Regions from separate parts of the Streptomyces sp. NPDC005195 genome, predicted to be linked through region 1. Evidence: predicted binding sites of a transcription regulator. Region 1 holds the regulator's gene; the other holds the start of a gene.
The links. Region 1 encodes HrcA, which represses chaperone genes, less so after heat shock. Its sites were predicted from a motif close to TTNGCACTCNGNNNNNCNGAGTGCNAA; they were not measured.
Positions count from the first base shown of each region.

Region 2: groES (co-chaperone GroES) is a predicted target of HrcA. The motif match lies at 8,759-8,785, and genes of this name have one in related genera.

Region 1 is NZ_JBEXHZ010000002.1:205,212-220,791, reverse strand. Features, by position in the region: gene ABZV34_RS03555 (adenosine deaminase) at 1-243, opposite strand, end outside; gene ABZV34_RS03550 (ribonuclease Z) at 264-1,169, opposite strand; gene ABZV34_RS03545 (histidine triad nucleotide-binding protein) at 1,176-1,529, opposite strand; gene ABZV34_RS03540 (S41 family peptidase) at 1,660-4,893, opposite strand; gene ABZV34_RS03535 (VOC family protein) at 4,979-5,371, opposite strand; gene ABZV34_RS03530 (16S rRNA (uracil(1498)-N(3))-methyltransferase) at 5,394-6,143, opposite strand; gene ABZV34_RS03525 (nitronate monooxygenase) at 6,140-7,228, opposite strand; gene dnaJ (molecular chaperone DnaJ) at 7,352-8,488, opposite strand; gene hrcA (heat-inducible transcriptional repressor HrcA) at 8,489-9,505, opposite strand; gene ABZV34_RS03510 (MBL fold metallo-hydrolase) at 9,697-10,434, shown strand; gene ABZV34_RS03505 (DUF3097 domain-containing protein) at 10,480-11,283, shown strand; gene hemW (radical SAM family heme chaperone HemW) at 11,461-12,693, opposite strand; gene ABZV34_RS03495 (ATP-binding SpoIIE family protein phosphatase) at 12,799-14,925, opposite strand; gene ABZV34_RS03490 (hypothetical protein) at 15,173-15,394, shown strand; gene ABZV34_RS03485 (hypothetical protein) at 15,513-15,580, shown strand, end outside.
Region 2 is NZ_JBEXHZ010000010.1:45,827-61,406, forward strand. Features, by position in the region: gene ABZV34_RS14055 (extracellular solute-binding protein) at 1-1,232, opposite strand, end outside; gene ABZV34_RS14060 (LacI family DNA-binding transcriptional regulator) at 1,371-2,399, shown strand; gene ABZV34_RS14065 (LCP family protein) at 2,748-3,806, shown strand; gene ABZV34_RS14070 (class I SAM-dependent methyltransferase) at 3,799-4,386, opposite strand; gene ABZV34_RS14075 (YciI family protein) at 4,687-5,043, shown strand; gene ABZV34_RS14080 (RNA polymerase sigma factor) at 5,089-6,357, shown strand; gene ABZV34_RS14085 (class I SAM-dependent methyltransferase) at 6,386-7,573, opposite strand; gene ABZV34_RS14090 (polysaccharide deacetylase family protein) at 7,886-8,638, shown strand; gene groES (co-chaperone GroES) at 8,930-9,238, shown strand; gene groL (chaperonin GroEL) at 9,353-10,978, shown strand; gene ABZV34_RS14105 (SDR family oxidoreductase) at 11,164-11,937, opposite strand; gene ABZV34_RS14110 (MOSC domain-containing protein) at 12,068-12,736, opposite strand; gene ABZV34_RS14115 (LysR family transcriptional regulator) at 12,816-13,712, shown strand; gene ABZV34_RS14120 (WhiB family transcriptional regulator) at 13,852-14,181, opposite strand; gene ABZV34_RS14125 (response regulator transcription factor) at 14,572-15,183, shown strand.

The DNA of each region.
Region 1 (15,580 bases):
GGCGGCCCGCGCGAGGTAGGCGTCGGCCAGGTCGGCGAAGTCCTGCTCGGTTCGCAGGACGGCCATCAGCTCGTAGTACAGGTTCAGGAACGACTGGAGATCGTCGAAGAGGTACGCCTTGCGCAGCTCCTCGGCGTCCGCGTACGGCAGCGTCACGCCGTTGCGCGCGGCGAGCTCGAAGGCGAGCTCGGGCTCCAGGGTGCCTTCGACGTGGAGGTGCAACTCTGCTTTGGGGAGGGGCATCAAAGCATGGTACGGGCGTTTTATGAGCGCTTCGGAACGGGCACCCGCATCAGGTCGTGCGCCACGGTCAGCTCCCCGTCGAACCCGGCGGCCCGCGCCTGCCGCTCGAACTCCCCGGGATCGGAGTACCGCTGGCTGAAGTGCGTGAGCACCAGATGCCGTACGCCCGCGTCGTGCGCCACCCGGGCCGCCTGACCGGCGGTCAGGTGCCCGTGGTCGGAGGCGAGCCGGTGGTCCTCGTCCAGGAACGTCGACTCGATGACGAGCAGGTCGCAGCCCTCGGCGAGGGCGTCCACCCCCTCGCACAGCCGGGTGTCCATGACGAACGCGAACCGCTGTCCGCGCCGCACCTCGCTGACGTCGTCCAGACGGACTCCGCCCAGGACTCCTTCGCGCTGGATCCGTCCGACGTCCGGCCCCTTGATGCCGTGCGCGGCGAGCCGTTCGGGCAGTATCCGCCGTCCGTCCGGCTCGACCAGCCGGTATCCGAAGGACTCCACGGGGTGGGAGAGCCGGCGGGCCTCCAGGGTGTAGGAGGCCGTGGCCGCGAGCACGCCGTCCGCGTCGACCGGTGCCTCGGTGAGCGCGACGGTCTCGCGGTACGCGGTGGCGTACCGCAGCCGGTCGAAGAAGTGCTGACCCGAGCGGGGGTAGTGCGCGGTGATCTCGTGCGGCACACGGTCGAGGTTGACTCGCTGGATCACCCCGGCGAGGCCGAGCGAGTGGTCGCCGTGGAAGTGCGTGACGCAGATCCGGTGCAGGTCGTGCGCGGCGGCCCCGGCCCTCAGCATCTGCCGCTGGGTGCCCTCGCCGGGGTCGAAGAGCAGGCCCTCCCCGTCCCAGCGCAGCAGATAGCCGTTGTGGTTGCGGTGCCGGGTCGGGACCTGGCTGGCGGTGCCGAGGACCACCAGTTCACGCACGGACAAGGCCCCTCACCCCGGTGGCCACTGCATGCCGCGGCCACCGAGCAGGTGCGCGTGCGCGTGGAAGACGGTCTGTCCCGCACCGCTGCCGGTGTTGAACACGATCCGGTAGCTGTCCAGCTTCTCCTCGCCCGCGATCTCACCGGCCTCGCGCAGCACGTCCGCCGCGATCCGGGGCTCGGCGGCCGCCAGCGACGCCGCGTCCGGGTGGTGCACCTTGGGGATGACCAGGATGTGGGTGGGCGCCTGCGGGTTTATGTCGCGGAAGGCGAGGGTCGTCCCGCTCTCCCGGACGACGGTCGCCGGGATCTGTCCCGCGATGATCTTGCAGAACAGACAGTCGTCCTGCGGTTCTCCCGCCATGCGTGTCCCTCCTCGTGCCGGCCGGCCCCTGTGTCCCGGACGGCGTCGGTCCCTGCGTCCCGCACGGCGCCGACCACCCCGCCGTGCACGGCGCCGATCATTACGCCGTGCATGCTATCGGCACCCTCCGTCAGCCCAGCTCGGGCAGGGACGGCGGGGTCTTCGCCGGGTTCTCCTCCAGGGCCGCCAGCGCGATCCGGATCGCCTCGTCCAGCTGGACGTCGCGGCCGGCGGCGTGGTCCTGCGGGGTCTGGACGACCTCGATGTCCGGGTCGACGCCGTAGTTCTCCACGCCCCACCCGTACCCCTCCAGCCAGAACGCGTACTTGGGCTGGGTGACAAGGGTGCCGTCGACGAGCCGGTAACGGCTGTCGATGCCGATCACCCCGCCCCAGGTGCGCGTGCCCACCACCGGACCGATCCCGAGCGCCTTGACCGCCGCGTTGACGATGTCCCCGTCCGAGCCGGAGAACTCGTTGGCCACGGCGACGACGGGGCCGCGCGGCGCGTCCTCCGGATAGCTGTAGGGCCGCATCCCGCGCGGCAGGTCCCAGCCCACGATCCGCCGGGCGAGCTTCTCGACGACCAGCTGGGAGGTGTGGCCGCCGCGGTTCTCCCGCACGTCCACGACCAGCCCCTCCCGGGCCACCTCGACCCGCAGGTCCCGGTGGAGCTGCGCCCATCCGGAGCCGACCATGTCCGGTACGTGCAGATACCCCAGCCGGCCCCCGGAGCGCTCGTGGACGTACGCCCGCCGGTCCGCGACCCACGCGTGGTAGCGCAGCGCCTCCTCGTCGGCGAGCGGGACGACCACCGCGTGCCGGGGGTCACCGCCGCCGGACGGGGAGACCGTCAGCTCGACCGGCTTGCCCGCCGTGCCCACCAGCAGCGGCCCGGGACCGGCCACCGGGTCCACCGGCTGCCCGCCGACCTGGACGATCGCGTCCCCGGCCCGCACCGCGACCCCGGGCGCGGCGAGCGGTGCCCGCGCGTCGGGGTCGGAGGTCTCCGAGGGGAGGATCCGGTCGATGCGCCAACTGCCGTCCTCGTGGCGGGAGATGTCCGCCCCGAGCAGTCCCTGGGCCCGGTCGCCGCCGCTCCGGCCGCCGCCCGGGGTCACATACGCGTGGGAGGTGCCCAGTTCGCCCTGCACCTCCCAGAGCAGGTCCACCAGGTCGTCGTGGGTGGCGATCCGGTCGAGGAGCGGGCGGTAGCGGTCGAGTACGCCCTCCCAGTCGGCCCCGCCCAGATCGGGCCGCCAGAAGTTGTCCCGCATGAGGCGGCCCGTCTCGTCGTACATCTGGCGCCACTCGGCGGCCGGGTCGACCGTCTGACGGATCCGCGAGAGGTCGACGGTGATGTTGGTGTCGCTGTCGTCGTCGTTCGAGGCGCGGCGGTCACTGGGGACGAGTTTGAGCTTGCCGTCGGTCCACAGCAGGACCCGCTTGCCGTCGCCGGTGACGGCGAAGTGGTTGGCGTCCGCGGCGAGATGCTCGATGCGGTGCTGGGCCAGGTCGTACCGCTCCAGCTCGGTCTTCGGGTCCGGGTCGTCCGGGGTGGCGCGGGAGGCACCGAGCACCCCGCGGACCGGGTGGCGCAGCCACAGCAGCCCGTCCTTGGCGGCCCGCAGCGTCGAGTAGCGGGCGGCCTCGACGGGGAACGGGACGATCCGGTCGCCGAGCCCTTCGAGGTCGATCCGGGTCGCGGGGGTCCCCTCGCTGTCGGGCGTCTCGGCCCCGCGGCTCTCGGGGGCCTCGAAGGCACGGCCGTGCCGCTGCGGTCCGAAGGGGGACGGGGTGGTCGCGGCCAGCGTGATCAGGTGCGGGCGGGATCCGTCCACGAACGCCAGGTCGAAGACGTGCTCGTCGTAGACCGGGTCGAAGGAGCGCGCGGAGAGGAAGGCCAGGTGCTTGCCGTCGAGGGTGAACGCGGGCGCGTAGTCACGGAAGCGCAGCGGCGTCGCCTCGGTGACCGACAGGTCCGCGGTGTTCGCCAGTTTCAGCTGGCGCAGCGGACGCGGGCCGGGGTGCGACCAGGCGAGCCAGGCCGAGTCCGGCGAGAAGACCAGCCCGCTGACGTCCCCGTCGGCGCTGCGGTCGACCTCGCGCACCTCCCCGGTCTCCCGCTCGACGAGCAGCACCCGTCCGTCGTGCGAGGCGACGGCGGCGCGGCTGCCGTCGGGTGCCATCGCGAGCCCGAGGACGCGGCCGAGCTGCCCGGCGGCGAGCCGGCGCGGGGTCGCTCCGGGTGCGGTCCCGGTCGCCGGGGCGAACTCCAGCGCGTCGTCACCCGCCGCGTCGGTCACCCACACGACGTGCTCCTCGCCCTCCACCCGGAAGGTGCGCGGCAGCCGGGCGCGCACGCCGGGCCGGGCGGCGAGCGCGCGGGCCGGACCCGAGCGGTGGGTGATCCAGTGGACGGAGCCGCGCACGGAGACCGCGCTGCCGCGTCCGGTGTGGTCGGGCGCGGCGGCCGAGAACCAGCGGGACGCGCTGACGGGGTGCGGCTGCTGGTCGACGCGCTGTCCGCCGAGCCGGATGTCGAGCCTTCGCGGCTCGGCGCCGTCCAGGTCGTCGAGCAGCCACAGTTCACCGGCGGACGCGTAGACGACCCGGGTGCCGTCGGTCGCCGCGTGCCGGGCGTAGAAGCCTTCCCCACCGGGGGTGTGGCGGCGCAGGTCCGAGCCGTCGGCGAGGGACGAGTAGAGGGCCCCGACCCCTTCGTGGTCGGACAGGAACGCGAGCCGCTCCCCCGCCCACAGGGGGTATTCGAGGTTCCCGTCCAGCTCCTCGTGCAGGCGTACGAACTCGCCGTCGCCCTCGCGGTCGATCCACAGCTTGCCCGCGGTGCCGCCGCGGTACCGCTTCCACCAGGCGGCCTCGCGTCCCATCGGGGCGGACAGGAGCACCACGCCCGGCCCGCCGTGCGCGACGTCGCCGACCGGCCCGTACGGAAGGGTGGTGGCGGGACCGCCGTCGAGTGGGACGGCCCGCGCCCAGCTGCGCCGCAGGCTCGCCTGGCCCTGGGCGCTGAGGGCGAGCACGTGGCCGTCCGGGGTCCAGCCGCGCACCTGGGTCCGCGGATTTCCCCAGTACGTGAGCCGTCTGGCCGCTCCGCCCGCCAGCGAAGCCACGTGCACCTCGGGCGCGCCGTCCCGGACGGAGGTCCAGGCGACGCTCTCACCGTCGGGCGAGATGCGCGGGTGGTTCACCGGGACGTTGTCGGCGCTGACCCGCCAGGCACGGCCGCCGCCGTCGAGGGGAGCGACCCAGACGTCGTCCTCGGCGGTGAACGCGACCAGATCTCCACGCAGATGCGGGAAACGGAGGTAACCGGATGATACGGACGATGCAGGCTGTGTCACCCGATCACCCTATGCAGCGACAGCTCACCCGGAAAGGGGTTTGGATCACTTGCCCTGGATCGACCGGGGGCCGCGCGCGCCCCGGTCAGTTGCGCAGGAGCAGCCACTCCTGGAGCTCCACGAGGTTGCCCTCCGGGTCCTTGAGATGGGCCACGCGCATGCGGTCGGTCATCGGCGCGGGACCGTGGGCGATGACGCCGCCGCGCGAGACGACACCGGCGCAGTAGGCGTCGAGGTCGTCGACGCGCAGGACGACCAGGGAGCGGTGTCCCGTCGCCGAATCGCCCAGCTCACCGAGGATCCGGGCCATCATGGCGCGGTCCTGGAGGGCGATGCCCGCGGAGCCGGTGGCGGCGCTGAACTTCTCGTAGGGTCCCTCGACCGCCCCCGACTGGGGCTTGAGGCCGAGGACTTCGGCGTAGAAGCGGTAGCAGGCCGGGAAGTCGGCGACGAGCAGCCGTACCTGGGCGAGTTCCAACGCATCCCCCGTGGGTGTTCGTTCAGGACCAGCGGCCGGTGCGCCCCAGCAGCAGCGCGGTCGCCGCGGTCCCTGCGGTCGACGTACGCAGCACGCTACGCCCCAGCCGGTACGCCTTCGCACCCGCCTGCGCGAAGAGGTCCAACTCCTCCGGGGAGACGCCCCCTTCGGGTCCCACGACCAGCACGATCCTTCCGGACGTGGGCAGTTCGGCCGTGGCGAGCGGCTCGCTGCCGTACTCCCGGTCCTCGTGCAGCACCGCCGCGAAGTCGGCTTCGGCCAGAAGTGCGGCAACCTGCTTGGTAGTTGCCGCGTCCGCGACCTCGGGGAAGCGCACCCGGCGGGACTGCTTGCCGGCCTCGCGCGCCGTCGCCCGCCACTTGGCGAGTGCCTTCAGACCCCGCTCGCCCCTCCACTGCGTGATGCAGCGCGAGGCGGCCCAGGGAACGATCGCGTCCACCCCGGTCTCGGTCATGGTCTCGACGGCCACCTCGCCCCGGTCACCCTTGGGCAGGGCCTGGACGACGGTGATACGGGGGGACTGGGGAGGTTCCTCGGCGAAGGAGTCGATGCGGACGGTCAGCCGGTCCTTGCCCTCGGCGCCGACGACGACGCACTCCGCCCAGCGCCCGGCACCGTCGGTGAGGACGACGTCCTCGCCGGGCTGCAGCCGCTTCACCGAGACGGCGTGCCGGCCCTCGGGGCCGTCCAGGACATAACGCCCTCCGCTGTCCGCGTCGAAGTGCTCGACCACGAATACCGGTGCCGTCATCGCTCCGCACCGCCCGCTCCGTCGGCCGTGGACAACGCTGTCCTCGCCGCGTCCAGCTCGGCGCACAGCACCTCCACCAGCTGCCCCGCGGACAGTTCACGGGCCATCCGGTGCCCCTGCCCCGCCCACAGGGCCATGCCCTGCGCGTCGCCCGCCCTGGCCGCCGCCTTGCGCAGCGGGGAGGTGAGGTGGTGGACGTCGGGGTACGCGGCGGGCGCGTACGGGCCGTGCTCCCGCATGAAGCGGTTGACCAGACCGCGCGCGGGGCGGCCGGAGAACGCGCGCGTCAGCTCCGTGCGGACGAAGAGGGGGTTGGTCAGGGACTGCTTGTGCACGGCGTGCGCGCCGGACTCCGGGGTGGCGAGGAACGCCGTACCGAGCTGCGCCGCGTTCGCGCCCGCGGCGAGCGCCGCGGCGATCTGGCTGCCGCGCATGATGCCGCCGGCGGCGACGACCGGGATCTGCACGGTCTCGCGGACCTGGGCGATCAGGGAGAGCAGTCCGATCCCCGTGCCGTCCGTCTCCGGGTTGTCGCGGTGGGTGCCCTGGTGACCTCCGGCCTCCACGCCCTGCACGACGACCGCGGCGGCCCCCGCCCGCTGCACCGCGAGGGCCTCCTCGGCCGTGGTCGCGGTGATCATGGTGAGCGTGCCGGCCCGGGCGAAGGAGTCCAGGACGTCACGGGTGGGGCAGCCGAAGTGGAAGGAGACCACCGGCACCGGGTTGTCGAGGAGGACCGCGAGCTTGGCGTCGTAGCCGTCGTCGCGGCCGCTGTCCGGATCGCCCAGCTCCGTCTCGTACCAGGAGGCCTCACCTGCCAGCTGGTGGGCGTACACCTCGACGGTGGCCGGGTCCGCGTACTCGGCCTGCGGCATGAAGAGGTTGACCCCGAAGGGCCGGCTCGTCAGCCCGCGCACCTGCTTGATCTCCTGGTACATACCGTCGGCGGTCTTGTACCCGGCGGCGAGGAACCCGAGCCCGCCGGCCTCGGACACGGCGGCCGCGAGGTGCGGGACGGAGACGCCGCCCGCCATGGGGGCCTGCACGATCGGGTGAGGGAAGAGATCGGTCAGTGCGGAGGACATGACGGCATGTTGTCACGTCCTCCGAACAAGTCCGAAATCCGGCCTTCCGCCCGCCGTGGGCCGCCGGGGCGGACGGTCCACGGCCCTTTTCCGCCCCGCCGCCCCTGCCGTTCGCCGTCCGGGTCAGCGGCCGTTGAACGCGTCCTTCAGCCGGGAGAACAGGCCCTGCTGGCCCGGCTGGAACTGCCCGGTCGGACGCTCCTCGCCGCGCAACTGCGCCAGCTCCCGGAGCACCCGCTCCTGCTCGACGTCGAGCTTGGTCGGCGTGGTGACCTCGACGTGCACGATGAGGTCGCCCCGGCCGCCGCCGCGCAGATGCGTGACGCCGCGCCCGTGCATCGGGATCGACTGCCCGGACTGCGTGCCGGGCCGGATGTCGACCTCCTCCAGACCGTCGAGGGTCTCGAGCGGCACCTTGGTGCCGAGCGACGCCGCGGTCATCGGAATGGTGACCGTGCAGTGCAGGTCGTCACCGCGGCGCTGGAAGGTCGAGTGCGGCAGCTCGTGGATCTCCACGTAGAGGTCGCCGGCGGGACCGCCACCGGGCCCGACCTCGCCCTCGCCCGCGAGCTGGATCCGGGTGCCGTTGTCGACACCCGCCGGGATCTTCACCGTGAGCGTGCGCCGGGACCGGACTCGTCCGTCCCCCGCGCACTCCGGGCACGGGGTCGGCACGACGGTGCCGAACCCCTGGCACTGCGGGCACGGGCGGGACGTCATGACCTGGCCCAGGAACGACCGTGTGACCTGGGACACCTCGCCTCGCCCGCGACACATGTCGCAGGTCTGGGCGGAGGTCCCGGGCGCGGCGCCCTCACCGCTGCAGGTCGCGCACACGACGGCCGTGTCGACCTGGATGTCCTTCGTCGTGCCGAAGGCGGCCTCGTCCAGCTCGATCTCGAGCCGGATCATGGCGTCCTGGCCGCGCCGCGTGCGCGACCGGGGGCCACGCTGCGACGCCGTGCCGAAGAAGGCGTCCATGATGTCCGAGAAGTTGCCGAAGCCACCGGCGCCGAAGCCGCCGGCGCCCGCGCCGCCCGCCTGGGACAACGGGTCGCCGCCGAGGTCGTAGACCTGCTTCTTCTGCGGGTCCGACAACACCTCGTACGCGGCGTTGATCTCCTTGAACCGCTCCTGCGTCTTCGGATCGGGATTGACGTCCGGATGCAGCTCGCGCGCGAGCCGCCGGAAAGCCTTCTTGATCTCGTCCTGGGACGCGTCGCGGCGCACGCCGAGCACGGCGTAGTAGTCCGTGGCCACTTAAGACTCCGCCAGGATCTGTCCGACGTACCGTGCCACCGCTCGTACCGCTCCCATCGTTCCCGGGTAATCCATGCGGGTCGGTCCGACCACGCCGAGTTTGGCTACTGCCTCGTCGCCCGAACCGTAGCCGACGGAGACCACGGACGTGGAGTTGAGTCCCTCGTACGCGTTCTCGTGACCGATCCGTACGGTCATGCCCGAATCCCCCGCCTCCCCAAGCAGCTTGAGGAGCACGACCTGTTCCTCCAGTGCTTCGAGCACCGGTCTGATCGTGAGGGGAAAATCATGTCCGAAACGGGTCAGGTTCGCGGTGCCGCCGATCATCAGACGCTCCTCGGTCTCCTCGACGAGCGTCTCCAGAAGGGTGGAGAGCACCGTCGCGACGGTACCCCGGTCGTCCGTCTCGAAGGCGTCCGGCAGGTCCTGGACGAGCGGCGGGACGTCCGCGAAGCGGCGGCCCGCGACCCGGCTGTTGAGCCGGGCCCGCAGATCCGCCACGGAGGTCTCCCCGAACGGCGCCGGACAGTCGATCATGCGCTGCTCGACCCGGCCCGTGTCCGTGATCAGCACGAGCATCAGCCGGGCGGGCGCCAGGGACAGCAGCTCCACATGGCGCACGGTCGATCTGGTCAGCGACGGGTACTGCACGACGGCGACCTGCCGCGTCAGCTGCGCGAGCAGCCGCACGGTCCGCCCGACGACGTCGTCGAGGTCGACGGCGCCGCCCAGGAAGTTCTGGATGGCCCGCCGCTCGGGCCCGGTCATGGGCTTGACGCCGGCGAGCTTGTCGACGAAGAGCCGGTAGCCCTTGTCGGTGGGGATGCGCCCGGCACTGGTGTGCGGCTGGGCGATGTACCCCTCGTCCTCCAGGGCGGCCATGTCGTTGCGGACCGTGGCCGGGGAGACCCCCAGCCGGTGCCGCTCCGTCAGCGCCTTGGAACCGACCGGCTCCTCGGTGCCGACGTAGTCCTGGACGATGGCGCGCAGCACTTCGAGCCTGCGTTCACTCAGCATCGCGCACACCTCCAGTTGTCGGTCCTCGTCGCCTCGCTTGGCACTCAGCGCGTGCGAGTGCCAGCATTTCCCGGCCCAGTGTACGGCCGGTGGGTATGGCCCCGGCAAGGGCGGGCCCGCGATCTTGAGCACGTATGCCGACGTGTCCCGCGATGTCTCACCGGCGTCCGTCCTCCGGCTAGCGTCACCGTATGAAGGTGACTTGGGAAGAGCCGGGGTGGGAGGAGCTGGCGCCGCACGTGGGGCGGCGGCGGCTTCCGGGCTGGGACTGCACGGCCGGGCTGGTCGTGGGCGAGACCGCGGCGCTCATGGTCGACGCGGGCGCGAGCCTCGGGGAGGGCGCGTGGTTGCGCGCCGAGGCGCGACGGCTCCTCGGCCCCGACCGGGACGTGACGCACCTCGCACTCACCCACCCGCACTTCGACCACGTCTTCGGCGCGGCGGCGTTCACGGGCGCGCAGGTGTTCGGGGCGGCCGGTCCCGGCGCGGTCTTCGCGCACGGGGGCGAGGAACTGCGCGTGGACGCCGTGCGCCACGGTCTGGACCCGCGTGACGCCGCCGAGGCCGCGGGCGCCCTGGTCCCCCCGCGGCACTCCGTGTCGGGCGAGCGGACGCTCGACCTGGGCGGCGGTGTGCGGGCCCTGCTGGCGGACGTGGGTCCCGGCCACACGGCGCACGATCTGGTGGTCCTGGTGACCGGGGAGGCCGGTTCCCCGGAGGTCGTCTTCTGCGGGGACCTGGTGGAGGAGTCGGGCGAGCCCCAGGCCGGTCCCGACGCCGCCCCCTCCCGCTGGCCGGCGGCGCTGGACCGGCTGCTCGCCCTGGGCGGCGACGAGGCGGTGTACGTGCCCGGTCACGGGGCCGCGGTGAACGCGGCGTTCGTCCGGGCTCAGCGGGACGCGCTGGCGACACGTTTCGGCGTGTCGTAGGGATCTCCCCGCCACCGCCCCGCCGATTCTCCTATCGTCATCCGAATGCGCCAGTACTCTCCGGATCTCACCCCGCCGTGGAAGAAGCCCAAGCCGGTGCCCGAGGTCCCCGCGGACCCGGGCCTGGTGGTCGAGGAGCCCGGTACGGGGTTCTGCGGGGCGGTGATCGGCTGCGAGGCGGGCACGGTGACACTGGAGGACCGTTTCGGCAAGCACCGGGTGTTCCCGCTGGAGCCGCGCGGTTTCCTGCTGGAGGGCAGGGTGGTCACGCTGGTCCGTCCGGCCGCGGGACCGGTACGGCCCGGCCGCACGGCATCCGGTTCGGTCGCCGTGCCGGGCGCACGGGCCCGGGTGGCGCGGGCCGGCCGCATCTACGTGGAGGGCCGCCACGACGCCGAACTGGTCGAGCGCGTCTGGGGCGACGACCTCCGTATCGAGGGTGTCGTGGTCGAGTACCTGGAGGGCGTCGACGATCTCCCCGCCGTCGTGGAGGAGTTCGCCCCGGGGCCGGACGCCCGGCTCGGCGTGCTGGTCGACCATCTGGTCCCGGGCACGAAGGAGTCGCGTATCGCGGCGGCGGTCACGAGTGACCACGCCCTCGTCCTCGGCCACCCGTACATCGACGTCTGGGAGGCCGTGAAGCCGTCCTCCGTGGGCATTCCCGGCTGGCCCCGGGTCCCGCGCGGGCAGGACTGGAAGACGGGCGTGTGCCGGGCCCTGGGCTGGCCGGAGAACACCGGCGCGGCCTGGCAGCACATCCTGTCCCGGGTGCGCTCCTACAAGGACCTGGAGCCGGAACTCCTGGGCCGGGTGGAGGAGCTGATCGACTTCGTCACGGCGCCGGAGTGACACGGGGGCCGGCGGGATCGGTGGCACCGGGGGCGTAGGTCTCGGCGGGGCCGTCGAGGTCGCGGGGGGGGGCGTGGGGGCCGCGGGTGTCGACGCGGCCGTCGAGTGCGTGGCCGTCGCGTCCTCGGCCGGCCACTCACCAGGGATCATGGACGCGGACCGCAGGCCACCGGGTGTTCAGTCCACCAGGTCCCGGACCACCGCGTCCGCGAGCAGGCGCCCACGCAGCGTGAGGACGGCGCGGCCCTCGTCGTAGGGGCCGTTCTCGAGGAGTCCGTCGGAGAGTGCGCGGCGGGAGGCCGAGAGCCCCTCCGGCCGGAGCAGGGAGAGCGGGCAGCCCTCGCGCAGCCGCAGTTCGAGGAGGATCCGCTCGACGCGGCGGTCCTCGCCGGAGAGCAGCTCACGGCCCGCACCGGGAGACCTCCCCGCCGCCAGCGCCGCCGCGTACGCCCCGGGGTGCTTCACGTTCCACCAGCGCACGCCGCCGACGTGGCTGTGCGCCCCCGGCCCGGCCCCCCACCAGTCCGCGCCGCGCCAGTACAGCTCGTTGTGCAGGCACCGGCCGGCCTCGGAGGTGGCCCAGTTGGACACCTCGTACCAGTCGAAGCCCGCCGCGGCCATCACCTCGTCCGCGATGAGGTAGCGGTCCGCGTGGACGTCGTCGTCCGTCATCGGGACCTCGCCCCGGCGGATGCGCCGGGCCAGCTGGGTGCCCTCCTCGACGATCAGGGCGTACGCGGAGACATGGTCGGGCCCGGCGCCGAGCGCGGCGTCCAGCGAGGCCCGCCAGTCGTCGTCGGACTCGCCGGGCGTGCCGTAGATCAGGTCGAGGTTCACGTGCTCGAAGCCCGCCGCGCGCGCCTCGGCGACACAGGCCTCGGGGCGTCCGGGGGTGTGCGTGCGGTCGAGCACCTTCAGCACGTGCTGCCGGGCGCTCTGCATGCCGAAGGAGATCCGGTTGAAGCCCCCGGCCCGCAGGGTCGCGAGGTACTCCGGGTCCACGGACTCCGGGTTCGCCTCCGTGGTGATCTCGGCGTCGTCCGCGAGCCCGAACTCCTCGCGGACAGCCCCCAGCATCCGTACGAGGTCGTCGGCGGCCAGCAGCGTCGGCGTGCCGCCCCCGACGAAGACCGTACGGACGGGGCGCGGGTCGTCGCCGAGCACCTTGCGGGCGAGCCGGACCTCGTCGATCAGGCTGGACGCGTAGTTGTCCCGGGAAGCGAGCACGCCTCCGGTGCCCCGCAGCTCGGTCGCCGTGTAGGTGTTGAAGTCGCAGTACCCGCAGCGGGTCGCGCAGTACGGCACGTGGAGATAGAACCCGAGGGGGCGGTCGGCGGCCCCGGCCAGGGCGTGCGCGGGCAGCGCCCCGTCGTCGGGGACGGGCTCACCGTCGGGGAGTGCGGAAGGCATGTCTTCCATTGTCCCGTACTCGGCCGCATGCCCCTTTCCACGGCCGCCCGCGCTCCGGCGGCGGCGTGTGAAGGGGATCCGGGCCTCAGGGTGCCAGGGCCCTCGCTACTCGGCCTGCAGCACCAGCAGGGCCAGGTCGTCCTCCGGCGGCTTGCCGCCGAACTCGTGCACCAGTCGCCGGATCCGCTTCGCGACCAGCTCCGCGTCGAGCCCCGTACAACCCGCGAGGGCCTGCGCGAGCCCCTCGTCGTCGTCGAACTGGCGCGGGCCGCTGCGACGCTCCGTCACCCCGTCGGTCACGCACAGCACGGTGTCCCCGGGATACAGGTCCAGGGTCTCGGAGACGTAGGTCGCGTCCTCGAAGACGCCGAGCAGCGTCTGCGGCTCGGCCACCTCCCGTACGTCACCGTCGGGGCCCAGGATCAGCGGCAGCGGGTGTCCGGCCGACGCGAGGGTGCAGCGCACGCCTCCGTCGAAGGGCACCAGTTCGCCGTACAGCATGGAGAGGAAGCGGGTCTGCGGGCCCTCGTCGGGGCCGAGGGAGGGTCCGCCCGCGGCCACCAGCGCGCGGGCCGCGGCGTCGGCCGCCTCCGTGGCGTCGTCGAGCAGGAGCTGGTTGAGGCGGTCGAGGACGTCGGCGACCTGGTAGCCCTCCCGGGCCAGCAGCCGCACCCACGGCCGGGCGAGGCCGATCACGACGGCGGCCTCGGGCCCCTTGCCCTGCACGTCACCGAGGACGAAGCACCAGCGCCCGTCACCGGCCGGGAACAGGTCGTAGAAGTCCCCGCTGGGCCCGCCCTTGTCGAGCGGCTCGTAGACGAGGGCGCTGCGCACCCCGGGGATCTCGGCGACCGCCCCGGGCAGCAGTCCTCGCTGGAGGACCCGGCTGATGGTGGCCTGCCGCGCGTACTGACGGGCCGCGCCGATGGCGAGGGCGATCCGGCGGCTGAGGTCCTCGACGAGTCCGGTGATCTCGTCGGGGAAGCAGGTCAGCCCGGCCCGCCCGATGACGAGGGTCCCGAGCGGCCGCCCGCCGGCGATCAGCCGGTAGGCCAGCGCCGCCCCGCTCACTCCTTCCGCCCCGCTCACTTCTCCCGGTCCGCTCACTTCTCCCGGTCCGCCCATGACGTCCGCGCCCGCCGGCGTGTCGCCCGCCCCCAGCGTCTCCCCCGGCCAGGGCACGGGCACGGCGCGGGAGCGCACCGAGTCGGGCAGCCGGGGCGGGTCCTTCTCCAGCGCCCGGCGCAGTTCCTCGATGCGGTTCTCACTGCCGTGCCAGACCCGGGCGAGCCGCGGCCCGAGCGCAAGCCCGAGGCCGCCCGCCCGGTCGGTGGCCTCGTCCTCCAGCCAGACCGCGCACCAGTCGGCGAGCCGGGGCACCAGGAGCTGTCCGGCGAGCGCGGCGACCAGGTCCTCGTCGAGCTGGCCCGCGAGCAGGTCGGAGGCCTCGGCGAGGAAGGACAGGGCACCGCGGTTGAGCCAGTCGTGGTCACCGGACGGATCGCGCCTCGGTCCCGCGGTGGTCGTCCCGCCGCCGAGCGCCCCGGTCCCACGCTCCCCGGCGTACACCCCGGTCTCCGCGCCGCCGCCCGTCAGCGCACCGCCCGGCCCCGCGACGGCGTCCGGACCCCGGGCGCCCGAGCCCCGGTCGACGCCCGGTTCCCCTGCCACGGCCGTCCCGCTGTCGCCCGCCGTCTCGCCGCTCGTCCCGCCCTCCAGTCCGAACCCCGCGCCGAATTCCGCCGCCCCGTCCACGGGCAACCGCGCCCACACGGTCTTGACGCCGGTGCGATAGGTGATGCCCCAGGCCTCGGAGAGCGTGGAGACGAGCCGCAGCCCGCGCCCGTACTCGGGTGTGCCGTACGGGCGTTCGGCCGCGTCCTCGCGCACCGCGCGCGAGGGGTGGTGGTCGGAGACCTCGACGATCACCGCGTGCAGCACACCCGCCCCGCCGTCGTCGCCCGTCTCGAGCCGGCACACCAGCTCCACGTCCGTGCCCGCGTGCACGACCGCGTTGGTGACGAGTTCGCTGACGATCACGACGGCGTCGTCGCGGAGGCGCTCGCCGACCGTCTCGGCGTCCGGCAGCGCGAGTGCGGCCCGGTCGGCGAGCGCCTCGCGCACCAGCCGGCGGGCGGCTCCGGGCGCGAGCGGGGTTCCCGGCAATGCCGCGCGCACCACTGTCTCCAGGTCGGCACGGTGGTGCGCGGGCGCGTCAGGGGCATGCGCCATGGAGTCCCGCCGGGACTCCCGTTGCGTCGGAATGGCCCCCACTGTGCAGCTCCCTGAGCAGTTCGGACGATTACGCCTCAGGCGACACGGACAGAGTGACAGACTGGCCCCGCCCATAAGCGCCGAGTTACCGAAGTGGGCTGTCATGAGTGAGAACAGTGCTACGCGTGTGCTCGAAGACGGACAGAATCGGGCATTCGAAGACGGTCGGATCCCGGCGCCCCATCCGCGTCCGCCGCTCGCCGCGATGACCGCCGCGGGCGACGGCGACTTCACCGAGGCGCCGGAGACGGGACACGGTTCGTACGACGGGAAGCGTCAACTCCGCTGCGGAATGCGCGGGTTGGCCCACGCGGCGAACAGGGCGGCCGATCGACTGACGCTCTCCACCGGCGAGGTGACCCGGGTCGCCCACCAGGCCGGCGCCGCGGGCCGTCCCGGCGGCAGGACCGAGGTGCGGGGACTGTAGGGCAGTTGCTGATCGTGATCGACGGTATCCGCGGCGTCCTCGCGCTCACCGCGACGGCGGTGCCGGAGACCGCGGGAAGTCCGTCGCCCGCGGCGCCGACGACCGCGGACCCGGGCCGGTGGACGTCGATCAGTCGCTGACCGTCGTCCGCGCCCTCCCCGGCCCGGAGGGCGCGGGCCTCGAAGC
Region 2 (15,580 bases), on a different contig from region 1:
AGCATCGGGGTCGAGACGTTCGGGGCGACCGCCTGGTCCCAGCTCAGCGTGAACGCCGGTGCGTCCTGGACCATCTGGTACTGGAACTTGGCGAACTCCGGGTTGGGGGAGGCGTCCAGCAGGCTCGCCGCGTTCGAGGTGGCCGGCACGTCGCCGTTGGCGATGAGTTCCTTGGTGTAGGCCTCGGAGGCACTGTCCCGCAGGAAGGCGATCGCCGCGTCCTTGTTGGAGGTACGGGCGTTCACCGACCAGTAGTTGGTGGGGTTGCCGACCACGTTGCGGATGTTGCCGGCGCCGCCCTCGATCTTCGGGAAGGCGCACCATCCCAGGTTGTTCTTGGCGAAGTCCGGGAACTTGCCGAGCTGCGTGGAGTACTCCCACGACCCCATCAGGTGCATCGCCGCCCTGCCCTTGGCGAAGACCGCGGGAGCGCCGCCGTTGCCGTAGCCCACCGAGCTGTAGCCCTTGCCGAAGGCGCCGTCGTCGATCAGCTCCTTGACGGTCTCGGCGGCCTTGAGGACGGCAGCGTCGCCCCAGCCGGAGGCGTCGCCGTTCTTGATCTTCTCGAAGACGTCGGGGCCGCCGATCCGGTCGACCAGGTACTCCAGCCACATCAGCTCGGGCCAGATGTCCGAGCCGCCCAGCGCGAACGGGGTGATCTTCGCCTTCTTCAGCTTGGCGTTGATGTCGAGCAACTGGTCCCAGGTGGTGGGCGGCTGGAGCTTGTGCTCGGCGAAGACGGTCTTGTTGTAGAAGAGGATCACGGGCTGCATGCCCCGCATCGGAACGCCGTAGTTCTTGCCGTCCAGCCCGCCCGCGCTGAGCACCGACGGCAGGAAGCCGCTCTTGAGCACCGGGTCGGACGCGATGACGTCGGTCAGGTCCACGAGCTGGCCTGCGTCCTTGTACGCCTTGATCGAGCCGCCGCCCCAGTTGAAGAACACGTCGGGGGCGTTGGGCGAGCCCATCGCGGTGCGCAGCTTCGCCGGGTAGTCCGTGGCGGGCACCTTCTGGAGCTTGACCGTGCCCTTGGCTTTCTTCGCGGCGGCCGACGCGTTGAACCGGTCGACGGACTTGACCTGGATCTTCGCCGCGTCGTCCCCGTAGACGAACGCGGTGAGCGTGCCGCCGCCGCCCGAACCGCCGCCCGAGCCGCAGGCGGTGAGCCCGCCGACGGAGGCCAGGGCGGTCGCGCCCGCGCCGAGGAACCAACGCCTGCTGTAGGACTCCATGGGACGGCACCTCTCGGTATGCGCGAAGACTCCACGACGAGTCGGCGCGAATGTTTCGATACGAACATCGAATGTTCCGGGAACGTAGGGCGATCCTGAGAGTTCGTCAAGAGGTCGCGCAGGGATACGATCGCGGGCATGAAGCCTGGGAATTCCGTGGAAGCGCGGACCGCGACCCTCGCCGAGATCGCCCGCGAGGCCGGGGTCTCGGCTCCGACTGTTTCGAAGGTGCTCAACGGCCGCGCCGATGTCGCCCCCGCGACCCGCACCCGGGTCGAGGAGCTGCTGCGCGGCCACGGATACCGGCGGCGCGGAGGAGAGGGGGGCCGGTCGCCCCTCATCGACCTGGTCTTCCACGAGCTGGAGAGCGCCTGGGCGATGGAGGTCATCCGGGGCGTGGAGAACGTGGCCCGGGAGGAGGGGCTGAGCGTGGTGCTGTCCGAGAGCGCCGGGCGGCTGACTCCCGGCCGGACCTGGGCCGACCAGGTCGCGGCGCGCCGCCCGCACGGAGTGATCCTCGTGCTGTCCGGGCTCGACGAGTCCGGGCGCGCGCTGCTGACCAGCAGGTCCATCCCGTTCGTGGTGATGGATCCGGCCGGTGACCCGGGTGACGACGTGCCGTCCATCGGGGCCACCAACTGGCAGGGCGGGCTCGCCGCGACGCGTCATCTGATCGAGCTCGGTCACACCCGGATCGGCGCGATCACCGGACCCTCGCGGATGATGTGCAGCCGCGCCCGGGTCGACGGCTACCGGGCGGCGCTGGAGACGGCGGGGCTGCCCGTCGACTCCGGGCTGATCCGCCCCGGCACCTTCCACCACGAGAGCGGCTACCGGGCCGGGCTCGACCTCCTGCGCATGCCCGACCGGCCCACGGCCGTCTTCGCCGGCAACGACCTCCAGGCGCTCGGCCTCTACGAGGCGGCCCGCGAGCTGGGGCTGCGTGTCCCCGAGGACCTGAGTGTCGTCGGCTTCGACGATCTGCCGGTCGCGCGCTGGGTGGGGCCGCCGCTGACGACCGTACGGCAGCCGCTCACGGAGATGGCCGAGGCGGCGGCGAAGCTGGTGCTCGAACTGGGCCGTCAGGAGAGGCCCGCGGCAGGAACGCGGATGGAGCTGGCGACCAGCCTGGTGGTCCGCAGCAGCACGGGGGCGCCTCCGGCGTGAGCGGTGGGAGTGCACCTTCCGGGCCCGCCGAAGCGTGTCGATCGTGTCGTCGAAACTTTCGGGCCGAGGTGCGGCCTTCGGGCGAGGGAGGCGGCGTTCGGACGGGGCATTGGCGTTCGGACGGACGGGAGTGTTCGGGTGAGGGGGGAGGGACCGGGTCGCTCCCCGGCGCGGGACGATGTGGTCGTTGTCGATGCGTCATCAGGTGCCTGCGGTGCCCATGCGGTGCCTGCGATGGCGATGCCCATGCGGTGCCCGCGGTGCCTGCGGGCTGATATCGGTCTGAGAAAAGTGAGATTTTCCGAAGAAAAGGCCCCTCTGCGTCATTGCTCGACATAATTCGCACTTATGTTCCTCGCCGTGACGGAACACGACGAGAGCGGGGACGGGACGGAGCCGGTGGTCCGGCGGCGGGGGCTGAAGGCCGTCGGGCTCGCCCTGGCCGGAGTCCTGGTGCTGGGCATCGGCGCGGCGGGCTGGGCCTACTGGCACCTCGACCAGAACATCAGGAGCGTCGACATCGACGGGGCGCTCGGCGACAACCGCCCGGCGAAGGCGGTGCCGGCACCCTCCTCGTCCGCGTCCGCCGCCCCGCTGCCGAGCGGGTCCCTGAACATCCTGGTCCTCGGCTCCGACTCGCGCAGCGGGAAGGCGAACGCCGCGCTCGGCGGCGGCGACAGCGGCGGTGCCCGTTCGGACACGGCGATGGTCGTCCACATCGACGAGGGACGCACCGGCGCGACCGTGGTGAGCATCCCCCGGGACACCCTGGTGACCCGCCCGTCCTGTCCGACCCCGTCCGGCGGGACCACCTCGGTGGCGTACGGCACGATGTTCAACAGCGCGTACTCGGTCGGCGGACCGGTCTGCGCCGTGAAGACCGTCGAGTCCCTGACGGGCGTCCGCATGGACCACTACCTGGAGATCGACTTCTCGGGCTTCGCGAAGCTGGTGGACGCGCTCGGCGGGGTCACGGTCACGACGGACGAGGACATCGACGACGACCAGAGCCGTCTGCACCTGAAGGCGGGCACCCATCTCCTGGACGGCACCCGCGCCCTGGCGCTGGCCCGTACCCGGCACGGCATAGGCGACGGCAGCGACCTCGGCCGCATCGGGCTCCAGCAGAAGCTGGTCAAGGCGCTGCTGGAACAGATCTCCTCGACGTCCCTGCTGACCAGCCCCGCCAAGCTCTACCAGGTCGCCGACGCGGTCACCGGAAGCCTCACCACGGACACGGGCCTCGACTCCCTCGGCGAGCTGACGAAGCTCGGCCAGAGCCTCGGGGCACTGTCCGCCGACCACGTCAGGACGGTCATGATGCCGGTGGTGACGGCCCCCTCGGACGCCAACCGGGTGGTGGCGCGCGAGCCGGCGGCGGGCGAGCTGTGGGCGTCGCTCAAGTGACCGTGTACGTCAGCAGATAGCGCCAGTAGAGGAGTTGGCGGACGCGGGCGCCCGGCAGCAGGCGGGCCGCCTCGGCGCGGACATCGGTGAGCGGCATCCGCGGCGCGCGCACCGGCGCCGGGACCACCGCTGGTCCGCTCCCGCGCAGCCGTTCGCGCGCCGACACCCCGGCCCTGGCCACCGCGTCGGCGGGCACGGCCGCGAGGTCCCACCAGCTGTGCCCCGCGTAGCAGCCCAGCACCAGCAGCACCCCGCCGGGCGCCAGCGCGTCGCGGAACCTGGTCACCGTGCGGAAGGGCATGTGGTGCAGGCTCGCGAGGCAGGTGATGACGTCGTAGTGCGCCTTCGGCAGTCCGGCGGAGGCGGCGTCCGTCCGCCGGAACCGGGGCCCGCCGCCGATCCGTTCGGCCACGGCGATCACCTCCGCGGACGGGTCGACGGCGTCCACCTCGTAGCCGCGCGCGGCGAGCCGCCGCGCGAAGCGGCCGGTGCCGCAGCCGACGTCCAGCGCGGTGCGCCCGTGCCCGGGCAGTTTCCGCAGCAGGAGCCGGTGGTAGTGGTCGTTGTGGTCGAAGGGCATACGGGAAAAATCGCACACGGCGGGTACGGACGGTAGTGCTCCCCGGACAGCCGTTCCGGACGGCCCTTCCGGACAGCCGCCCCTCAGCTGTCCGCCGGCCCCGAGCCCTCCGGAGGCCGTTCCGCCGACCGCCCGGGCAACGCTCGGACAGGCTTCGCGAAGCCGTCCGGCGGCGCTCGAAGAGAATCGCGAAAAGAATCTTCGAGGTTTTCCGGGGACGGTGTCGAAACCGTCGCCACCCGATCGACGCAGGGATGAGAGGCGGGGAGAAGCCCCGCCCTCCGCACCGAAGGAGCCACCATGCCCCGCTACCTGTCCCTGGTCCGCATCGACGAGACCAACGCCCCCGCCGAGGGCCCGAGCCCCGAGCTGATGCAGCGGATGGGCGAGCTGATCGAGGAGATCACCAAGGCGGGGGTCATGCTCGACACCGCCGGACTGACGCCGACCGCCCAGGGCAAGCGGGTGCACTGGGCGGGTGGGCAGCTGTCCGTCACCGACGGCCCCTTCACCGAGTCCAAGGAGGTCGTCGGCGGCTACGCGCTCATGCAGTGCAAGGACATGGCCGAGGCGCTGGAGTGGACCAAGCGGTTCCTGAAGACGCACGAGGAGCACTGGACGGTGACCTGCGAGGTGCGCGAGATCGCCGAAGGCTGAGCGGCGGCTTGGCCCAGCCGGTCCGCTGGTGTCTGATGGTGGGCTGTGGAACAGCAGCCCACCGTCACCCCGTCCGGCGCCGACGAGACCGTGGAGACGATCTTCCGGATCGAGTCGCCCCGGATCATCGCCGGCGTCACCCGCGTCGTCCGGGACGTCGGCATCGCCGAGGAACTGGCCCAGGACGCCCTGGTCGCGGCGCTGGAGCAGTGGCCACGGGACGGAGTACCGGACAACCCCGGCGCCTGGCTCATGGCGACGGCCAAGCACCGTGCGATCGACCTGGTACGCCGCCGGGAGCGCTACGCGCGCAAGCTGGAGGAGATCGGGCGTGACCTGGAGACGACCGTCCCCTTCGAGGAACCCTCCGACCCGGACGACATCGACGACGACCTCCTGCGGCTGGTGTTCACCGCCTGCCACCCGGTGCTGTCCGCCCAGGCCCGCATCGCCCTCACGCTGCGCCTGCTCGGCGGGCTGACCACGCCGGAGATCGCCCGCGCCTTCCTCGCGCCGGAGGCGACGATCGCCCAGCGCATCGTGCGCGCCAAACGGACGCTGGCGACGAAGGGGGTCCCCTTCGAGGTCCCCTGCGGCCCGGACCGGGAGAGCCGGCTCGGCTCGGTCCTCGAGGTCATCTACCTCGTCTTCAACGAGGGGTACGCGGCCACGGCCGGCGACGATCTGCTGCGCCCCGCGCTGTGCGAGGAGGCCCTCCGCCTGGCCCGCGTCCTGGCCGAGCTGATGCCCAAGGAGCCCGAGGTGCACGGGCTCGTCGCGCTGCTGGAGCTCCAGGAGTCCCGCGCCGCCGCCCGCACCGGGCCCTTGGGTGAGCCGGTCCTCCTCAGGGACCAGAACCGCCGCCGCTGGAACCGCCTGCTGATCCACCGCGGTTTCGCCGCCCTGGCCCGCGCGAACGCCGTCACCACGGGCGCCCCGGGTCCGTACGCCCTCCAGGCGGCCATCGCCGCCAGCCACGCCCAGGCCTACCGGTACGAGGACACGGACTGGCGGCAGATCGCCACCCTGTACGGACTTCTCGCGGCCCGCTTCCCGTCGCCCGTCGTCGAACTGAACCGCGCCGTCGCCGTCTCGATGACGGACGGCCCCGGCCCAGCCCTGGCCATCGTCGACACGCTCGCGGCCGAACCCGCCCTGCGCGACTACCACCTGCTGCCCAGCGTCCGCGGGGACCTGCTCGCCCGGCTGGGGCGCACGCGGGAGGCGCGGGCGGAGTTCGAGCGGGCCGCGGGCCTGGCCCGCAACGAACGCGAACGGAAACTGCTGGAGGCACGCGCGAAGGAGTGCCGCTAGCGGCGTGCGGTGGCGTCGGGCGGCGGCGTCAGGCGGAGTGCCGCCGGGCCGGGTGACCGAGCAGCATCGTCGGTGCCCCCGCGACCCTGGTCAGGAAGACGGTGGCCGCGTGCGGACCCTGCGGCTTGACCTTCCTGCGCAGCTCCTCCGGTTCGACCGCCGAGCCCCGCTTCTTCACGGTCAGCACGCCGACCTCCCGCTCCCGCAAGAGCGCCTTCAGCTTCTTCACGTTGAAGGGGAGCCGGTCGGTGATCTCGTACGCGGTGGCGTACGGGGTCGGGCGCAGCGAGTCCGCCGTGATGTACGCGATGGTCTCGTCGAGGAGCCCGCCGTCGAGGTCCTCGGCCACCTCGGCGACCAGATGGGCGCGGATCACGGCGCCGTCGGGCTCGTAGAGATAGCGTCCGGCCGGCCGCACCGAGGGGTTGGGCAGACCGCGGCCGCGCAGGACGCGGGGTCCCGGCAGCAGGGTGGCCCGCACCAGACCCGGCTCCGTGCCGAACCACAGCACGGCCTCCTTCACGTCCCCGCCGTCCGAGATCCACTCGGCCTCCGCCTCGGCCGGGACCGTCTCGTGCGGGATGCCCGGGGCGATCTTCAGGGCGGCGAGCGGGGACTTCAGGGCCGCCCCGACCGCCCAGGAGAGCGGCGGTGAGTACGCCTCGGGGTCGAAGATCCGCCCGCCCGCCCTGCCGCCCCGCCGTGCCGGGTCCACGAAGACGGCGTCGTACGGGGCCGTGTCCACCTCCGTGACGTCCGCCTCGCGCACCTCGATCAGGCCGGAGAGCCCGAGCGCGTCGGCGTTCGCGCGGGCGGCGGCGGCCGCCAGGGGGTCCCGGTCGACGGCGAGGACGCGGATACCGGCGCGGGCCAGCGCGATCGCGTCGCCGCCGATACCGGAGCAGAGGTCGGCGACCGAGCGCACACCGAGGGCGCGCAGACGCTCCGCGCGGTGTGTGGCGACCGTCGTACGGGTCGACTGCTCGACCCCGTTCGGCGTGAAGAACATGCGCTCCGCGTCCTCGGCGCCGAACTTCGCCGCCGCCCGCTGCCGCAGCCGCGCCTGCCCGAGCGCCGCAGAGACCAGCTCGGCCGGATGCGTGCGGCGCAGTCGGGTGGCGACGGCCAGTTCCTGGGCCGGGTCGGTGCCGCGCACCTCGTCGAGCAGCGCGTGGCCCTCGGGGGTGAGCAGGGAGGCGAAGGAGACGTCGTTCACCGGCCCATTGTCGGTCAGTGTGGGCCAGTCGGTGGACGGTGCGCGTGCGGTCGCGGTGTCGAAGCACCGTACGGGCTCTGGCCTGGGAGGATTCGTCACCATGCGATCAGTACGACAAGCCGATAAAAATGACGCGAACCGGACGAGCGTCCGAAGCGGGATCGCCGCCCTCGCCGTCATCGGCCTCGCTTCCGGCTGTACGGGCGGCGGGTCCGCGGAGGTGGGGCCCGCGCACGGCCTGCGGATGATGAGCCTGTGAGAGGCGGATCGCGGGCCCCGGGCACCCGGGTGCGTGCACGGGTGTCCGCCGCGCTGGCCACCGTGCTCGCCGCCGTCCTGCTGGCCGGCTGCGCCCAGTCCGTGGACCCGATCGAGCGCCTGGGCAAGAAGGCCGCGCAGGAGGTGGGCAGGACCCGCCCGCACGGACCGGCGTCGGCGACGTACCGGCGCTGGGGGCTGTCCGCCCCGCTCGCCCCGGCCCCGCGGCCGCCCGCGCGCAGGGGCCTGCACCGCGGCCGGACGGGGCTCGTCCCCGTCGTCGGCCGCGTACCCACCCGCGACAAGGTGGTCTTCCTGACGTACGACGACGGCGTCGAGCGCGATCCGCGGTTCGTCGACATGGTGCGTGAACTGCGGCTGCCGGTCAGCATGTTCCTCACCGACCATGTCGTCGGACCCGGCTACGGCCACTTCGCGCGGCTGCGGGAGGTCGGCGCGAGCGTGCAGAACCACACCCTCGACCACGCCTCGCTGCGCGGACTGCCGTACGCGGGCCAGCGGGCCGAGATCTGCGGCCAGCAGGAGAAGCTCAAGGCCCGCTTCGGCATCCGCCCCCGGCTCTTCCGGCCCCCCTACGGCACCTACGACGCCACCACCCTGCGCGCCGCCGCCGACTGCGGGGTCGCGGCCGTCGTCCTGGGCAGGGAGGCCGACGCCCACCGGCTGCGCCCCGGCGACATCCTGTCCGGCTCCGAGGGGCCGAACCTCGTCGCGGCGACCTCCCGACTCCTGCGCCGCATCCAGGAGGAGGGCCTCACCCCGGCCCGCCTGGAGAACTACCTCTGACGCACCGGCGCGGGCGGCCGTCCTCAGCCGGTGCGGCTTCCAGCACGGGCCGGTAGCCCCCAACAGCGCGCGCCCACATCGGCGAACCCCGGCCCGAACCCCACGCCACGCCGCATGCCTTTGGCACTCCGCTTGACCGAGTGCTAATCGCGGTCATAGTCTCAGGCCTGGCACTCGCCACTGGAGAGTGCCAATAGCGACGGGCAGGTCCGGCACCCGCGACGACGGATCCACCTGGTCGCCACCTCAGACAGTTAACCCCGTGAGATCTCCGAAGGGGGAGGCCGGATCGTGACGACCACCAGCTCCAAGGTTGCCATCAAGCCGCTCGAGGACCGTGTCGTGGTCCAGCCGCTGGACGCCGAGCAGACCACGGCCTCTGGCCTGGTCATCCCGGACACCGCGAAGGAGAAGCCCCAGGAGGGCGTCGTCCTCGCGGTGGGCCCGGGACGCTTCGAGAACGGCGAGCGCCTGCCGCTCGACGTCAGCACCGGCGACATCGTGCTGTACAGCAAGTACGGCGGCACCGAGGTGAAGTACAACGGCGAGGAGTACCTCGTCCTCTCGGCCCGCGACGTGCTCGCGATCATCGAGAAGTAATTCACCACAGTTCTGCAGTGAACTGCGCCCCTGGCCCCCGCGACCTTATAAAGCCGGGCGCTGGGGGCGCGGTTCGTTTTCACCCACGATTTCCGAGAGGGCTGAACCGCTCCCATGGCGAAGATCCTGAAGTTCGACGAGGACGCCCGTCGCGCCCTTGAGCGCGGCGTCAACAAGCTTGCCGACACCGTCAAGGTGACGATCGGTCCCAAGGGCCGCAACGTCGTCATCGACAAGAAGTTCGGCGCCCCCACCATCACCAACGACGGCGTCACCATCGCCCGCGAGGTCGAGCTCGACGACCCGTACGAGAACCTCGGCGCCCAGCTGGTGAAGGAGGTGGCGACCAAGACCAACGACGTCGCGGGTGACGGTACGACCACCGCCACCGTGCTGGCCCAGGCGCTCGTCCGCGAGGGCCTGAAGAACGTCGCCGCGGGTGCCTCCCCGGCGCTGCTCAAGAAGGGCATCGACGCCGCGGTCAAGGCCGTGTCCGAGGAGCTCCTCGCGACCGCCCGCCCGATCGACGAGAAGTCCGACATCGCCGCCGTCGCCGCCCTGTCCGCCCAGGACAGCCAGGTCGGCGAGCTCATCGCCGAGGCGATGGACAAGGTCGGCAAGGACGGTGTCATCACCGTCGAGGAGTCCAACACCTTCGGTCTGGAGCTGGACTTCACCGAGGGCATGGCCTTCGACAAGGGCTACCTCTCGCCCTACATGGTGTCCGACCAGGAGCGTATGGAGGCCGTCCTCGACGACCCGTACATCCTCATCCACCAGGGCAAGATCAGCTCCATCCAGGACCTGCTGCCGCTGCTGGAGAAGGTCATCCAGGCCAACGCCTCCAAGCCGCTGCTGATCATCGCCGAGGACGTCGACGGCGAGGCGCTGTCGACCCTGGTCGTCAACAAGATCCGCGGCACGTTCAACGCCGTCGCCGTGAAGGCCCCCGGCTTCGGCGACCGCCGCAAGGCCATGCTCGGCGACCTCGCCACCCTCACCGGCGGTCAGGTCATCGCCGAGGAGGTCGGCCTCAAGCTCGACCAGGTCGGCCTGGACGTGCTCGGCACCGCCCGCCGCGTGACGGTCACCAAGGACGACACCACCGTCGTCGACGGTGGCGGCGACCACGACGCCGTCGTGGGCCGCGTCAACCAGATCAAGGCCGAGATCGAGAACACGGACTCCGACTGGGACCGCGAGAAGCTCCAGGAGCGCCTCGCGAAGCTGGCCGGCGGCGTGTGCGTGATCAAGGTCGGCGCCGCCACCGAGGTGGAGCTCAAGGAGAAGAAGCACCGTCTGGAGGACGCCATCTCCGCGACCCGCGCCGCGGTCGAGGAGGGCATCGTCTCCGGTGGTGGCTCCGCGCTCGTCCACGCCGTCAAGGTCCTCGAGGGCAACCTCGGCAAGACCGGCGACGAGGCCACGGGTGTCGCGGTCGTCCGCCGCGCCGCCGTCGAGCCGCTGCGCTGGATCGCCGAGAACGCCGGCCTGGAGGGCTACGTCATCACCTCCAAGGTCGCCGACCTCGACAAGGGCCAGGGCTTCAACGCCGCCACCGGCGAGTACGGCGACCTGGTCAAGTCCGGTGTCATCGACCCGGTCAAGGTCACCCGCTCCGCGCTGGAGAACGCCGCTTCCATCGCCTCCCTGCTCCTCACGACCGAGACCCTGGTCGTCGAGAAGCCGGCCGAGGACGAGGCCGACGCGGGCCACGGCGGCCACGGGCACTCCCACTGACGTACCCGGTCGGACGCCCGCTTCGGTAGGCGTCCACACCGGTGGACAGCACTGAGGCCCAGCTCCCTCCGGGGATGCTGGGCCTCAGCGCTGTGGCAGGCACGTACGTGTTCCTACCGTCCCGCTGCTCTCCCGCCGTACCGCTCCACCGCCGTACTGTCCCGCTGTCCCACGGCTCCGCCGTTCTACTGCGGCCCGTACTTGCGGCCCGTCTTAGACGTGATCCCGCCCAGCAGCCCGCGCGGCGCCACCTTCACCACACCCATCAGCGCCTTGTAACGCAGGTCGGGGATGGACAGCGACTTGCCGCGGGCCAGGTCCGCGAGCGCCGCCGCGACCAGCTTGTCCGCGTCGAGCCACATCCAGTTCGGGATGTTGTCCGTGCCCATCCCGGCGCGCTGGTGGAACTCGGTGCGCACGAAGCCCGGGGCCAGTGCCATCAGCCGTACGCCGCTGCCCGCCAGGTCCCTGGCCGCGCCCTGCGTGAACTGCACGACCCACGCCTTGGACGCCCCGTACGTACCCCGCGGCACGAACGCGGCCACCGACGCCACATTGACGACCCCGCCCCGGCCGCGCTCCCGCATGGCCGCGGTCGCCGCCGAGGTCAGCCGCAGCACCGCCTCGCAGTGCACCTTGAGCATCGTCAGCTCGTCGGCCATCGACACCTCGAGATAGCGGCCCTTGTTGCCGAAACCGGCGTTGTTGATCAGCAGGTCGACCGGGTTCCTGCGGTCGCTCAGCCGCCTGGCCACCGTCTCGATGCCGTCGTCCGTCGCCAGGTCGGCGGTCAGCACCTCCGCCTCGATGCCGTGCCGGTCGTGCAGTTCCGTCGCCTGCTCGGCCAGGCGCTCGGTGTCGCGCGCCACCAGCACGAGGTTGTGGCCGTCAGCCGCGAGGCGGCGCGCGAAGGCGGCGCCGATGCCCGCGGTCGATCCCGTAATCAGAGCCGTTGTCATGGCCCAAGGCTAGTGACCGGACCAGGCGTACCGCGCCCCCGCCTCCCGGTCCCCGGCCCCGCTCCACGCGTCTCGCGCGGCCGGTGCCGCCAACGCCTCCGGCCGTGTCCCGCGCGCGCCGCCGCGACCGCTATCCGCCCTGTCGCGCCACGTACTTCTCCGCCGCCGCCAACGCCTCCGGACGCAGTGCCCGGCCCGCGGCCAACAGCCCGGGCAACAGCTCGCGTTCGGTCGTCATGGCGCGGAACTCGACCGCGACCGTCACCTCGTGCTCCGGCCGGTGCACGACCTCGATCGGGTCGCCCGCGCGGATCTCGCCGGGCTCGACGACCCGCAGATACGCGCCGGGCGCGGCCTTCCGGGTGAACCGCTTCACCCAGCCCCGCTCCCCGAGGTGCTCCTGGAACGTACGGCAGGGGATGCGTCCGGAGGTGACCTCCAGGACCAGCACGGAGCCGACCCGCCAGCGCTCACCGATCCGCGCGCCGGACACGTCCAGCCCCCGCGTCGTGAGGTTCTCGCCGAAGGCGCCGTTCACCAGTGGCCGGCCGAGCTCGCGCTCCCAGTCGTCGAGGTCCTCGCGGGCGACCGCGTAGACGGCCTGGTCGTTCCCGCCGTGGTGGCGCAGGTCGCACACCGTGTCCCCGGCCAGACCGCTCGCGCCGACCCCCTTGGGCCCGGGGGCCGTCACCCGCACCGGCCCGTCCACCGGCCGCTTGTCGATGCCGGTCACACCCGCGGCCTGGTCCGTGTAGGGGACGGCGTGCGCACGGCCCAGGTTCAGAGACAGAAGCTGCATGGCAGCACGCTAGGCGATGGAGGCCAAAGCGTCGACGCGATATTCGCCACCGTACCCAAGTCTCGCTTATGCTCGAAGGGTGATCGAGGCCCGTCATCTCCGTGTTCTGCGCGCCGTCGCCGCCACCGGTTCCTTCTCGGCGGCGGGACGCGACCTGGGCTGCACCCAGCCGGCCGTCAGCCAGCAGATGAAGGCGCTCGAATCGTCCGTCGGTACACCGCTGCTGATCCGGACGGGCCGCGAGATGCGCCTGACCCAGGCGGGCGAGGCGCTGGTCCGGCACGCGGCCGGCATCATCGCGGGACTGACCGCCGCCGAGGAGGAGGTCGCCGCGATCGCGGGCCTGCGCGCGGGCCGGGTCCGGCTCGTCTCCTTCCCCAGCGGCAGCTCGACGCTCGTCCCCACGGCTCTGGCCGCCCTGCGCGCCGCGCATCCCGGCACCCGGGTCTCCCTGGAGGAGGCCGAGCCGCCGGAGTCCGTCGACAAACTCCGCGACGGCGACTGCGACATCGCGCTCGCGTTCCGGTACGAGGGAGCGGCGGGCGTCGAGGAGTGGGACGACCTGGTCGTACGGCCGCTGCTGCGCGACCGGCTCGTCGGGCTGGTCCCCGAGGGGCACCGGCTCGCCCGCGCGGGGTCGGTCGCCATCGGCGAACTCGCCGGGGAACCGTGGATCGCGGGCTGCCCGCGGTGCCGGGGGCAACTGGTGGAGGTCTGCCGCCGCGAGGGTTTCGTGCCCCGCATCGACTTCGCCACCGACGACTATCCGGCGGTGGTCGGACTCGTCGGCGCGGGTCTCGGGGTCGCCGTGCTGCCGGAGCTCGCGATCGAGTCCGTACGCCCCAAGGGCGCCTGCGCCGTGACCGTGGAGCCGCCGGTGTGGCGGGAGATCGTCGCGCTGACGCTGCCGGATCTCTCCCAGGTGCCGGCGGTGGCGGCGACGCTGGACCAGCTGGCCCGGGCCGCGGCCCGCTGACGGCGGCGGAGGACCGCCGGCGCCGTACGCAGGTCGGGGACGCGCGCGTGCGCGCCCGTACGCGGGCATGCCGACGTGCGCCCGCTCAGCGGCACACCTGTGCGCCCGGCTGCGGACTCATCAACGCAGAAACGTTCCTTCAAGTGTTCGAAGCGGAACCGCTCCCGGTGGCCGACGCCGTCACCAGCCGGTTTCGTGCCCGTCCCATGAGTTCTTCGCGTTCGTCCTCGGTCAGCCCGCCCCACACCCCGTACGGCTCGCGCACCGCCAGCGCGTGAGCGGCGCACTGGGCGCGTACCGGGCATCGCATACAGACCTCTTTGGCCGAGTTCTCGCGAGCGCTCCGTGCCGCACCGCGCTCGCCCTCCGGATGGAAGAAGAGCGAGCTGTCGACCCCACGGCATGCCGCGAGGAGCTGCCAGTCCCAGAGATCCGCGTTCGGACCGGGAAGGCGGGAGAAATCTGCCATTGCGTGTCCCCTTGTTGGCGTTCTGGGATGCTCTGTGCCCACCGACCGTACATCTACGATCTAAGGAGATGAAAATATGACTCATTGCGAATCTAGCCGCAGACACCAGTAAATGGGAAGAAAACAGGCTGAATGGGGCATAGGTTGTGTTGAAAGATTGAGGGTCCGTTGTGCATGTCTGCACCGTGTCCGTGCCCTCACGTAGAGTGCCGAAGATGACTGGCTGCCCCGTAACTCTTTCGAGTGACCATCGTTGAGATTGCGAAGGCGGTTGAAGGAACAAGCGCTCGGGCAGACGGCAGTTTCCGTCGGCGAGTGTCGACCGCACAGGTGACGATTCGTACCAGCCTGGAGGCTCAAGGTGACGCGCATCAGCTGCGGAGGGCGGCCATGACATCCGTCCTCGTCTGCGACGACTCCCCGCTTGCCCGAGAGGCGCTCCGCCGTGCGGTGGCGACCGTGCCCGGCGTCGAGCGCGTGACGACTGCGGCCAACGGAGAAGAGGTGCTCCGCCGATGGGGCGCCGACCGTTCGGACCTGATTCTGATGGACGTACGCATGCCCGGTCTGGGCGGCGTCGAGACGGTTCGGCGGCTGCTGTCCGCCGACCCCGGTGCGCGCATCATCATGCTCACCGTGGCGGAGGACCTGGACGGCGTGGCACTCGCCGTCGCCGCCGGGGCCCGCGGGTATCTGCACAAGGACGCCTCCCGGGCGGAACTGCGCGCGACCGTGACCCAGGCGCTCGCCGACCCGACCTGGCGGCTCGCCCCGCGCAGACTGCGCTCGGCCGAGATGGGTGCCGCTCCCACGCTCACCGCGCGTGAGATCCAGGTCCTCGAAGGCATGAGCCACGGCCGCTCCAACGCGGAGATCGGCCGTGAGCTGTTCCTCTCCGAGGACACCGTGAAGACGCACGCCCGGCGGCTCTTCAAGAAGCTCGGCGCCTCGGACCGCGCGCACGCCGTGGCGCTCGGATTCCGGTGGGGCCTGGTCCGGTAGTGCCGCGGCAGGCGACGCCCGCCCCGTCGCGACGCCCGGCACGCACTCTCGCCGCACCGGCCGAAAGCCCGAGTACGTCCAGTACGAGGACTTCCGGCCGGCACGCCGAGAGCGCGCACCGGACGCCGCTCCTCGAAGGGCAAACGCTGCCTGCCGCGGCACTGGGTGAGCCGTCGCGGGGGTACGACGCACCCCGCCTGTCGTATGGCGGGCGGGGCCTTCAAGGGGGCGCGCCGGGTGCCCGCTGCTCGTTTCGCCGCCGATGCCGCATCCTTGAGGTGTGGAGTTCCTCGGGGACGAGTCGGTCGAGCGGAAGAGGAGGGCGACGGAGATGAGTTCCGGCGCACCTGCTCATAACGCTTCGGTGCACAACTACGGACGCGGTGCCACGGACAGA